DNA from 3 places in the Lysinibacillus phoenicis genome. Region 2 is predicted to be linked to each of the others. Evidence: riboswitches for the same ligand, from Rfam matches in the RefSeq annotation. Region 2 holds a riboswitch; each other region holds the start of a gene.
The links. Region 2 has a riboswitch for lysine ahead of ABC382_RS22045 (aspartate kinase). Riboswitches for the same ligand answer to the same signal wherever they lie in the genome.

Region 1 (4,199 bases), 1.6 Mb from region 2:
TAATGCCTCTTCTCCATTCTTTGCAGTTGTAACACCGAAGCCTTCCAATAGTAAAAAGTTTTCTACCATTTCACGAATAGCCTCATCATCTTCAACTAGTAAAATATGTTTTTGCATTTTCATGCACCTCTTCCTAACTAAAAAGCCATTAGTATGACTTTCCACATCTATAGTATATTACCATATATATGATATAGATTAAGAAATAAATTTAACGCCCAAATATAAAAAAGCCGTCCTATCAACCGTCATACAACGGTATACAGAACAGCTTTTCTATTTAATCCTCCACTTTTAAATCACACTCATTAAGTGGAAGCATTTTTGTTTTATGTTTAATTTTATAGCCTAACCATAATAGTAAGAAAAATGGAATTCCAATATAAGAAACTAGAATACCGTACCAATCGATTTTGTCTCCTGTAAAGGCTGTGTAATTTTGTCCAATGACCACAATCATACAAACTGTAAAGGCGAATAGTGGTCCGAATGGATACAATTTTGCTTTATAAGGTAATAGCTTTGGATCTAAGCCCTGTGCGTCGAATGCACGACGGAAACGATAATGACTAAATGCAATGCCAAGCCATGCAATAAAGCCAGACATTCCAGAGGCATTTAATAGCCAGATATACACCACACCGTCACCGAAAAATGACGCTAAAAATGCTAAACAGCCTACAGCTAATGTTGCTAGTAGCGCGTAAATTGGAATACCACGGCGACTAAGCTTTGTAAAGATTTTAGGCGCATGACCATCCACCGCTAATTGCCATAACATACGAGATGATGCATAGAGCCCTGAGTTACCTGCTGATAGCATAGCCGTTAAAATAATAGCGTTCATTAACGACGCAGCAAAGGCGATACCTAAGCGATCAAACACTAATGTAAATGGTGATACTGCAATATCTTCTGATAATAAGCGCTCATCTGTGAAAGGAATCAGCATTCCTATTGCACCAATTGCTAAAATATAGAATAAAAGAATACGCCAGAATACGGATTTTACAGCTTTCGGAATATTTTTACCTGGATCATCAGTTTCACCAGCTGTTATACCTAGAAGCTCTGTTCCTTGGAATGAAAACCCTGCAGCCAGGAAAATACCAAAGGTAGCAAGGAAGCCCCCATGGAATGGCCCATCACTAATAAAGAAATTTGTGAAGCCTACAGGTGCCTGACCACCTAAAATACCAAAAATCATTAATAAACTAATAATAATAAAAACAATGACCGTTGCTACTTTAATCATAGCAAACCAATATTCACTTTCACCATAGCTCTTTACAGAAAGTAAATTAAACGTTAGCACAACAGCAATAAATAATACTGTCCAAAGTGCTGATGAGCTATCTGGGAACCAATATTTCATTATTAAAGACACTGCTGCAATTTCTGCTGCAATCGTAATTGCCCAGTTATACCAATAGTTCCAACCTAAAGCGAAGCCTAGTGCTGGATCTACGAATTTTGTTGCATACGTACTAAATGAACCTGATGATGGCATATAAGCAGCCATCTCTCCTAAGCTCGTCATTAGGAAGTACACCATAACACCAATTAAGGCATAGGCAAGCAATGCGCCTCCTGGCCCTGCTTGTGCAATGGCACCACCACTAGCTAAAAATAGCCCCGTACCAATTGTACCGCCTAAAGAAATCATTGTAATATGACGGCTTTTTAATTCTTTTTTCAGCTTTGGTTCGTTATGACCGAGCTGATTTACTTTTATTTCACTCACGATATAGCTTCCTTCCTATTTATGAGGCAAAAAAATGCCATCACATGAACAATGTGATGGCTAAGTTAATCCTCAGTTTTTCCTAAATGATAGCTCAACACGTTGTACAAACGTGACAGTTCTGTTCCTTTCGGAGACAGCCCCAGCATGAGGTTTTCAAGTCCCCTCACACTTCGGCAATATTTCCTTTCAGCTAATCTCATCAATGCTTGTCATTTCAATTAGCATACTTATAAATATCGCGACCTCTACCTCAATACAAACATGAGGCATATAATTATTAAATTTATGATGATTATTATACTAACATAAGACCATAGACATTTCAACAACACGGAAAATGTTCTGTATTTTATGAATCTTCTACTATTTTTAATAGTGTGATAAAGTGTTATAGTAGTTCAATTAGAATGGTTAATAACAGGGGGGAGTTATTTTGACTACAAATGATCATTCCGCTAGTTATCCAAGTAAAAAAATTAGCTGGAAAGGAACAACATTACTTTTAGTCTTTGGGGTTATTTTTATTGCCTCTACATTACGAATGCCATTAACTGTTGTTGGTCCAATCATATCCTTTATCCGTGATGATCTTGGTATCTCTAATGTATTAGCAGGCTTTCTAACAACTATTCCATTGCTTGCTTTTGCCATCATATCGCCTTTTGCACCTATCGTAGCACGTAAACTAGGGCTTGAGCTTACTTTATTTTTATCCACTATTCTATTGGCCTTAGGGATAGTTCTACGCTCACTTGGAACAACAGGATTACTTATATTTGGTACTATGCTAATTGGCGTAGCAATATCTTTTGGAAATGTACTCATTCCAGGATTACTAAAATTGAAATTTCCATACCATGTAGGCTTACTGATGGCCTTCTTCACCATGTCCATGAATTTAACTGCTGGCCTTGGCGCAGGTATTAGCTATCCAATAGCTAATTCATCATTAGGCTGGCAAGGGGCTTTGGCCATTGCTCTTGTACTTGTTGTCGTTACGATTTTAATTTGGATACCTCAATTAAAATCAAATAAACCTGAACCAACTACCTCATCTAAAAAGTCAGGTCCACCACTATGGAAATCACCTGTTACGTGGGCCGTCACAGGCGCAATGGGTTTACAGTCTTTATTATTCTACACGACTGCAGCTTGGATTCCAGAAATCTATATTGCCCAAGGATTAGCTCCTGATAAGGCTGGCTGGATGTTTTCTATTATGCAATTCTCTCAAGTTCCAATGGCATTAGCTGTGCCTATTATTGCTAGTAAAATGACTTCACAGCGACCTCTTGTACTGATGTTTACGTCGTTCTATTTAGTAGGCTTTGTTGGTGTTGTAATGGAATGGACAAGCCTTGGAGTACTTTGGATGGTCCTTCTAGGATTAGCAGGTGGTTCTTCATTCGCATTAGCCATGATGTTTTTCACCCTTCGCACCCGTACTGCCTTTGAAGCAGCAGATTTATCAGGCTTTGCACAATCTTTAGGGTATTTATTTGCCGCAATTGGTCCTATTCTTTTTGGCTACTTGCATGATTTATTCGGTGGCTGGGATATTGCTGGCTGGCTTTTTGTAGTTGTGGCAATGGTACTTTTCTTCTGCTCAATGAGAGCTTCTAAAGATGAATATGTCCATTAAATTGGAGCAGATGGGAAATGGCATATGTTTCTCATCTGCTTTTTTATCAACCTATTTATTCAGCTGCTCTAATAACCTTAGCAGTTCCGCAAGACGGTCTGCTGCTTCGTTATTGTGCACTGTAATAGCCGTTAAACTAGGGATAGCCTCTTGTAAGAGTAGATAGCTGAAATAATAATAGCTTAAAAATGCTGTCTGCTCATAGCCCGTCGGCGTTTCTCTTTCCCACTCTTGATCGTCATCCTCTTCATTTTCTGTCCATAAGTAGTTTCTATCTAGCAGCTTCTGCATGGGTTGAACAGTTTGTGTTGGCTCTAAATAATCCACAGTAATCGCCTGAGCAACGGCTAAATAAAGTTCAATTTCTTGTAAGGAGACATCCTCCCTATCTTGGCTACCCAGCTTTTTTAAAAGGATTAACAAAACCCATGGTGTCACCTGCCAAAGTGTACCTTGATGTTCAATTAACTCAGCTAGTTGTCGGTAATTTTCCTCTTCAATCAGCTGCGGAATGGCTGCACCTCTTCCATAAGGTGTGGTCAATTGTTGCCACGGGATATCTGGAATTTGCTGCTCCAACATAGTGGATCACCCTCTTCTTAAAATACAATTAATTGATAAATTTACTGATAGGAAATTGAAGAGTCTTCTATTGTTAATAGCATGGTTTTTGATAAAAATAATTTGGTGTATGATAGACATTTACATAGGGCTTATGGAAAATATGCGTTGTTGCAGGTGAAAGCGGTGGAATTAACCATGTCCAGTTGCCTGTAACTTCCCGTTCAGCCGATAGCTCTGCTTCCTCAA
Region 2 (4,199 bases):
TGTTACCCCCCTTAGTACTTAAAATAGCACAACAAAAGAAGTCATCATTTTGTAAATGATACTTCATTGACTGTGTATTTCATCATGGTACAATATTATGACATGTTTATTGTACTCTCAAGAGCTACGAGCGTCAAGGCAACTCGGAGTTTTTCATAGAGCTTATTAAAGAACTAATATAGTACATGATGCGTCGTTTTTTCTCGAAAAATCTATCATTACTTTATTACCGCCAAATTTTAAGAATATTCTAAGAAAGAAGGATAACAATGTTAAACACTCCATCTCCTACAATCTCATCATTTGGTTATGAGATCATTCGCGATCATATTCTATCTTCTATACTTGGTAAACATGAAGATGATGTCCTTTATTGGGCAGGTAAAGAGCTTGCACGTAAGTTTCCATGTAAAAGTCAAGACGAACTTATCGCATTTTTCGCAGATGCCTGTTGGGGTACATTAGCGTTATTAAAAGAATCAAAGGATGGTCGCATTTTCGAATTGACTAATGACCCAGAAATATTACAAATCAAACAACGTAGCTTTAGACTTGAGGCGGGATTTATAGCTGAACAAATTCAATTAGCTAAAGGCTATCTTACAGAATGCTATGAAGAAAAACGAGAAAAGCAACACCATGTCATGTTTACAGTCAAATGGGATGTTAAGGAACGTATTATGAATACCATCCCTACAGAGTAATGAAAAGGATTGCCTCCCTTATATGGGATGACAATCCTTTTTTCTTCCTATCATTTCGAACAATTACATAAAATGCTGTTTCTTCTATTATTATATATAAAGTGCTTGCTCTAAATTAAATTCATCATGTAATGCATTTGCTGCACGGATCATATCATCCTGTGGTACGACAACTGATACTTTTATTTCAGATGTACTAACCATTTTTACGGGAATGTTTTCATGGCGTAATCGATCAAACATACGGGCAGCAACACCAGGATTAGACGCCATACCTGAACCAACAATGGAAACTTTTGCTAACCCTATTTCGAAGTCAGCAAAGCTAAAGCCAAGTGATACTTTGCTATCTTCTAGAACCCGCAATGCTTCCGCAAATTCCTCTTTTAAAATGGAAAAAGATACAGTCGGCTTTAATCCATCAATAATCGCTTGAACAATAATATCTACATTGATCCGATTTTCTGCTAGGATGGTAAACATATCGGCTAATGAACCTTCGCTATAGGCATCATACCCAACTGTTAACCGAATAATATCTGCTTCAAAAGCTACACCGCGAACTACTAAATTTTTCTCCATTTCCACTTCCTCCTTCAATAAAGTACCTACCGACTCTACTGAACTAGAGCGGATGATAACTGGTAATTGAAACTTCTTCGCTAACTCTACTGCCCGTGGATGTATAACATGTGAACCTAAATTGGATAGTTCCAACATTTCATCGTAAGAAATTTCCTGTAGCTTTTGGGCATTTGTAACATAGCGTGGATCGGCTGTATAAACACCATCCACATTGCTATATATATCAACTCTCTCTGCCTCTAAACCTATGGCAAGAGCTACAGCTGTTGTTTCCGCTCCACCCTTTCCAAGAGTTGTTATATTATAATCGTCGTCAACACCCTGTTCTCCAGCAATGACTACAATTTGGCCTTGTTCAAAATGTTCTTCAATACGATGGACATCTATATTGTCTATACGTGCATGTCGATACATACGATCCGTATGAATACCTGCCTGCCATCCAGTTAATGACACTGCCTTATAGCCTGCTTCTTGTAATGCAATAGCAAATAAAGAGCTAGATAATTGAGTACATGTGGACATCACTGCAGCTAATTCTCGCTTTGACACATCGTCAGTGAAACGCTTCACCATCATCTTTACGTCTTTTGCAGTTTGTCCCATTGCCGCTACTACCACTACTACATCAAACCCTTTATCCTTCTCAGCAATAGCTTTTCGAGCCATTTCTTGGATGTGGCCCGTTGATTCTAATGTAGCTCCTCCAAACTTCATCACAATTCTAGCCATTTTTTTGTTCCCCTTTCCAGTCTGCGTATTTCACTTAACTTCGAAGTGTAAAAACAGTCTCTAGAAAACTAAAAAAGCAACTTCCACATAACGTGAAAGCTGCTTATAACATGTACAATAATCGTAACTTGCGCATGTGTGATAGCTCTCCGAAACGTTTAGAATCGACAGTCTTACATTTCTTAAATGCAAAACCAGTACAACAAAGGAAACAACAATGCTGTACTTCGGCAAGCTCCCCTTTCACACAATGTCTCTGGACTTGTTCATCCTCCATTGTGCTATTCTTGAATCTTGCACCTCTATCATCACCTTAAAAGTGAAGTATTAAATTTATTAGCCCTGGCGTCCACTAACTAGCCGTCCAAAGGGCTGTTTAACATTGAACAACAATGTTATTTACAACCTTAGCACATGTCTATTCCTTTGACAACGATTCTTGCTGAAAATAGGAGTAAATTTGGCTTGCTAACTTAGCAGGCATCCCAGCCTCCTGTAAAGCTAGTTCGCTCGCCTCTCGAATTTTTTTGACTGACCCAAAATGTTTAAGCAACTGTTGCTTACGTTTAGGTCCTATCCCTTCGATTTGATCAAGGACAGATTGAATAGCATGCTTCTCATGCTGTTGACGCAAGAACGTAATAGCAAAGCGATGGACTTCATCTTGAATTCGTTGTAACAAATAAAAACCATCACTTGTACGCTTTAAGGCGATCACTTCTGGCGGATCACCAAACAATAGCTGCGATGTATTATGCTTGTCATCCTTTGCTAAACCCGCAATTGGTATAACAAGCCCTAGTTCATCTTCTAATACTTCACGAGCTACTTCCATTTGCCCTTTTCCTCCATCAATGAGGACTAAATCTGGTAATGGTAAACCCTCTTTTAAAACCCTCGTATAACGACGACGGATGACCTCCTGCATAGCGCCATAATCATCATGCTTGGCTGCTGAACGCGTTTTGTACTTACGATATTCCTTTCTTGCAGGCTTTCCATCAATGAAAACAACCATAGCAGAGACGGCATCCGTGCCATGCATATGACTATTATCAAAAGCTTCGATTCGTAATGGCGTCGTTATACCCATTGCCTCACCAAGAACCTCACAAGCACCAATTGTACGTTCTTCTTGTCGTTCAATCAGCTGGAATTTAGCTGCCACAGCTATTTCAGCATTTTTGGTTGCTAAATCTACCAATTCCTTTTTCTGTCCTCGTTTTGGTGTGAGTACTTTGATCTCTAATAATTCCGTTAAAATGGCTGCATCAATGGCTTGTGGAATAAAAACTTCTTTTGGCTTTATATGCTCTGGTTTCTCATAGAAACGCCCAACAAATGTTAAAAATTCTTCTTCAGCATCTTGATAGATCGGGAAAATGGAGACATCACGTTCTATTAATTTACCTTGTCGGACAAAAAATACTTGTACACACATCCATCCTTTTTCAACAGCATAGCCAAATACATCACGGTTTGTTGTATCACTTGATACAATTTTTTGTTTTTGCATAACTGTATCAATGTGTGCAATTTGGTCTCGAAACTCCTTCGCACGTTCAAATTCCAAATTTTCAGCAGCTGCAAGCATTTTAGTTTCCAGCTCCTTTTTAACTGCCTCAACACCACCATTTAAAAACTTTGTCATATCCTCAATCATTTCTTGATAAGTTTGACCATCAATTTCCTTTACACAGGGAGCCAAGCATTGACCCATATGATAGTACAAACAAACTTTTGAAGGTAATTGTACACATTTGCGTAGCGGATATAATCGATCTAATAGCTTTTTCGTTTCACTTGCCGCATATGCATTAGGATAGGGGCCAAAATATTTAGCCTTATCCTTTTTAACCTTTCGTGTTGTAATAAGACGCGGATGTTTTTCGTTGGTAATTTTTAAATATGGATATGTCTTATCATCCGTTAGCATGACATTGTATTTTGGATCATGTAATTTAATGAGATTCAGCTCTAAAATAAGTGCTTCAATATTGGATGATGTCACGATATACTCAAAATCTTCTATTTCACTTACAAGTCTTTGTGTTTTCCCCTCATGTGTACCTGTAAAGTAAGAACGCACACGATTTTTCAGTACTTTCGCTTTACCGACATAAATAATTGTCCCCTGTCGATCTTTCATCAAATAGCAGCCAGGCTGATCGGGTAAAA
Region 3 (4,199 bases), 3.6 Mb from region 2:
CATTTCTGGGTCCAGTGCTGATGTCGGTTCATCAAATAGCATTACTTCGGGATTCATAGACAGTGCTCGAGCAATTGCTACACGTTGCTTTTGTCCGCCTGAAAGCTGACGTGGCTTAGCGTTTACATATTGATCCATACCTACGATCTTCAAATATTTCAGCGCTGTTTCTTCCGCTTCTTTCTTCGAGCGCTTAAGTACTTTGATTTGGCCGACTGTGCAATTACTTAACACATTATGATTATTAAATAAATTGAACTGCTGGAATACCATTCCTAGATGGGTACGATATTCTTGGATATTGTGCTTTTCATCTAGGATGTCTTCTCCCTGATAAATTATTTGCCCGCCACTTGGTGTTTCTAATAAATTTATGCAACGAAGTAGTGTAGACTTACCAGAACCAGAGGAACCAATTAAACAAACAACCTCGCCTTTTTCCACTTGGAAATTCACATCTTTTAACACTTGGTTACGTCCAAATGATTTACTTAAATGTTCGATTTTAATGACTGCCATTTGTGCGTCCCCCTATACTGCTTCTTTTTGTTCTTTTTGATAGGCATCCGGTCCATCCAAACGTTTTTCAACATATAGAAGGATGCGAGATGCGGTAAATGTCATAATGAAATAAAGAACACATGCGACAAAGAACGATTCAAAATAACGGAAGTTGTTACCTGAAATTGATTTTGTTTGGAAGAATAACTCTGTTACGCCGATGACATTTAATACGGCTGTATCTTTAATATTCATAATTAGTTGGTTACCTGTTGCTGGTAAAACGTTACGTGCTACTTGCGGCAGGACTACGTGAAGCATGATTTGGAAGTGATTCATCCCAATCGCTGATGCTGCCTCGTATTGACCATTATCAATCGATACAATCCCACCACGCACAATCTCTGCCATGTATGCCCCTGTATTAAGAGAAACGACTAAAATACCTGCTGTGATAAAATGCATGTCAATTCCAAACGCGATATCTAATCCGTAGTAGACAACCATAGCCTGTACAATCATTGGTGTACCACGGAAAAATTCAACATAGCATGTTAGGATAAAATTAATAAGCTTCAGGCTATAAAATTTTATTCCTTTTTTACGAACTGGAATCGTATGCATAATTCCGATGAAAAATCCGATGAATGCACCAATAATTGTACTAATAATCGAAATCAGTAACGTATAATACGCACCTCGTAAAAACATTTGCCAGTTGTTTTCAATAATTGAAATTATCCATTCAAGACTCATGATGTTCCTCCTTACAATGTCATGTTGCTTGCTTATCTTTTTCGTGTCCTAGCTCTTTCTACCATTCTATGATTTGTCACGCTAGGACATTATCATTATGTAGAGAGGTTCTCATTTTGATAATGATGAAATGATCATGCACGGACCAGCAACTAGTCCGTGCCTTGTCATTATTGTGCTGCTGGTTGATTCTTAATCGCTTCCTCCATAATGGCTTGACGATCGTCTTCTGTAATACCTTTTAATATTTCGTTAATTTTTTCACGATTTGCATCTTCTTTGCGTAAACCTACAGCAATTGAAGTGTTAGAAAGATCTGTATCAAAGCCTTCTTCAAATGCAACATATGTGAACTTATCGTTCGCTGCTGCAGCGGAAATTCCTTCTGGACGTTCTGCTACATAACCATCAATTTTGCCAGCCTCTAAAGCAACACGCATTGCCGGGAAGCTTTCCATAGCAGTTTGTTTGTCTACACCTTTAATTTGATCAATAACTGTGTAGTTCGATGTATTTAATTGGGATGTAATTTTTGCACCAGAGAAATCTTGAATTGATTTTGCCCCTTCATATTTGCTACCCTTTTTAATCACCATTACGAAATCCGACGTGTAGTAGTTTTCAGTAAAGTCGATTGTTTTCTTACGTTCTTCTGTTGGTGACATACCCGCAATGATTGCATCAATTTTGTTTGATTGTAGCGCTGGTACTAAGCCGTCCCATTCCATTTTTACGATAACTAGCTCTTTGCCTAAGCCTTCAGCGATTTTTTTCGCCATTTGTACATCATAGCCGCCTGCATACTCTGCATTATCAGCAATTTTTACCGCGCCATTAGCATCGTCCTGCTGTGTCCAGTTGAATGGTGGGTAGCCAGCCTCCATTCCAATGCGGAATTCACCGCCGCCTTCTTCCTTGTCCGCGCCAGCATCACCTGAACCGCCGTCTTTTTTGTCGCTAGTGCCACATGCAGCTAGCACAATTGCTGTCATGATAGAGATCATTACTAACAACCATTTTCTTTTCATGAAAAACTCCCCTTTTCTGTAAAAAAATAAGACAACTGTACTAAAAAAGACCTAAGTTTATTGAACTTAGGTCTTACCTTTTATGACAGTTGCCCAAATCCTCACTATTATTTCCATATTTCCGAGATAGCACAACCTAGTAAACCTGGAAATCAATTTACTAGGACAGTCCTGCACTTATTCACTGCAGACCCAGCATAAAAGTACGAGCTCCTTTTATACTTCGGCGATATTTCCTTCTTCATTGCGTCTTCGCTTGCTTGTACTCAACAATGAACTAATAAATACCGCGCCTCTACCTCACTGGTAACATTCGTGAGGTTTGTTTATTTAATTGATATTTAGATACTACTATAAAACTAATATGTTCGTCAAGACGATTTTAACATTTTTCTGACTAATGACAATATTAGGTTATTATGCGTTCTCTATCCATTTTAAATCATTGAGCTTTCGTCAATATTTCTGAAAATTACAACATATTTTTATTATAGAGTATGTTTTCTATGTGAGAAAAGTTGTGTTTATTTCTTTTTTGCTCCTCTATACGATATAACATTAGTACTCTTTCAAAAATAGAATCGGTCGAAAGATTTCATTATGCACAAAAAAACCCTGCTGAACATTGTTCGCAGGGTTTAATGGTATTATGAATTTAATAATAAATCTTCTGGGTTTTCAATTAATTCTTTAACTGTTTTTAAGAATCCTACTGAATCTTTTCCATCGATGATACGGTGATCGTAAGAAAGTGCTACATACATCATTGGACGGATTTGAACTTCCCCATTTACAGCAACTGGACGGTTAACAATAGAATGCATACCTAAAATACCAGCTTGAGTACCGTTCATAATTGGTGTTGACATTAATGAACCGAATACACCACCGTTTGTGATTGTGAATGATCCACCAGCCATATCATTTAAGCCTAATTTTTTATCACGAGCTTTTGTCGCTAAGTTAGCAATATCTTTTTCGATTTCAGCGAAGTTTTTGCTGTTTGCATCACGTACAACTGGTACTACTAAACCTTCTTCAGTTGATACAGCGATACCGATATCGAAGAAGTTATTTAAATGAATTTCATCGCCAACGATTTGAGCGTTTACGTATGGGTATTTTTTCAGTGCTGCAACAACAGCTTTTGTGAAGAATGACATGAAACCAAGTTTGATGTCGTTTGCTTTCACAAACTCTTCTTGTTTACGTTTACGAAGTGCCATGATGTTTGTCATGTCAATTTCGTTGAATGTTGTTAACATAGCTGTTGATTGTTTAACTTCTAATAAACGTTTTGCAATTGTTTGACGACGACGGCTCATTTTTTCAATTGTTACACGATCAGAATTAGCTGCTGGTGTGAATACAACTGGGCCACCTGTAGTTGCTACTGGTGTAGGTGCTACTGCTGCCGCTGGTGCAGTTCCGTGTGCTGCTACATCTTGTACACGTACGCGACCTTGTGGATCTACTGGAGATACTGCTGCAAGGTCAATACCTTTTTCACGTGCAAGACGACGTGCTGCTGGAGATGCGATAACACGCTCACCAGAAGTTTCTTCTACTACTGGAGCTGCTGCCGCTGGTGCAGGAGCTGCTTGTGGTGCTGCTGGAGCTGGAGCTGCTTCAGCTGGAGCCGCTGCTGGTGCAGGTGCTGCGCCTTCGCCTGCTTCTACTACTGCGATAACTTGACCAACTAGTACAGTATCGCCTTCTTCAGCTAAAATTTGTGTTAATACACCTGCTTCTTCAGAAATGATTTCAGCGTTTACTTTATCTGTTTCAAGTTCAACGATGAATTCACCTTTTTCAACGCGATCGCCCACTTTTTTAACCCACTGTGCGATACTACCTTCTGTAATCGATTCTGCTAATTCAGGGACTTTAATTTCAGCCACTTTCATTTCCTCC

Region 1: another riboswitch for lysine. It lies ahead of ABC382_RS14090 (amino acid permease); the one in region 2 lies ahead of ABC382_RS22045 (aspartate kinase).
Region 3: another riboswitch for lysine. It lies ahead of ABC382_RS04040 (transporter substrate-binding domain-containing protein); the one in region 2 lies ahead of ABC382_RS22045 (aspartate kinase).

The regions. Positions count from the first base shown of each region.
Region 1 covers NZ_JBDFMP010000002.1:2,542,837-2,547,035, forward strand. Annotated here, with positions in the region: gene ABC382_RS14085 (response regulator transcription factor) at 1-117, opposite strand, end outside; gene ABC382_RS14090 (amino acid permease) at 281-1,744, opposite strand; lysine riboswitch at 1,827-2,003, opposite strand; gene ABC382_RS14095 (CynX/NimT family MFS transporter) at 2,181-3,389, shown strand; gene ABC382_RS14100 (TraB/GumN family protein) at 3,441-3,971, opposite strand; gene ABC382_RS14105 (nitric oxide synthase oxygenase) at 4,045-4,199, opposite strand, start outside.
Region 2 covers NZ_JBDFMP010000002.1:4,112,937-4,117,135, reverse strand. Annotated here, with positions in the region: gene ABC382_RS22050 (YslB family protein) at 270-704, shown strand; gene ABC382_RS22045 (aspartate kinase) at 795-2,021, opposite strand; lysine riboswitch at 2,156-2,334, opposite strand; gene uvrC (excinuclease ABC subunit UvrC) at 2,440-4,199, opposite strand, start outside.
Region 3 covers NZ_JBDFMP010000002.1:562,363-566,561, forward strand. Annotated here, with positions in the region: gene ABC382_RS04030 (amino acid ABC transporter ATP-binding protein) at 1-519, opposite strand, end outside; gene ABC382_RS04035 (amino acid ABC transporter permease) at 532-1,257, opposite strand; gene ABC382_RS04040 (transporter substrate-binding domain-containing protein) at 1,428-2,285, opposite strand; lysine riboswitch at 2,405-2,591, opposite strand; gene odhB (2-oxoglutarate dehydrogenase complex dihydrolipoyllysine-residue succinyltransferase) at 2,933-4,186, opposite strand.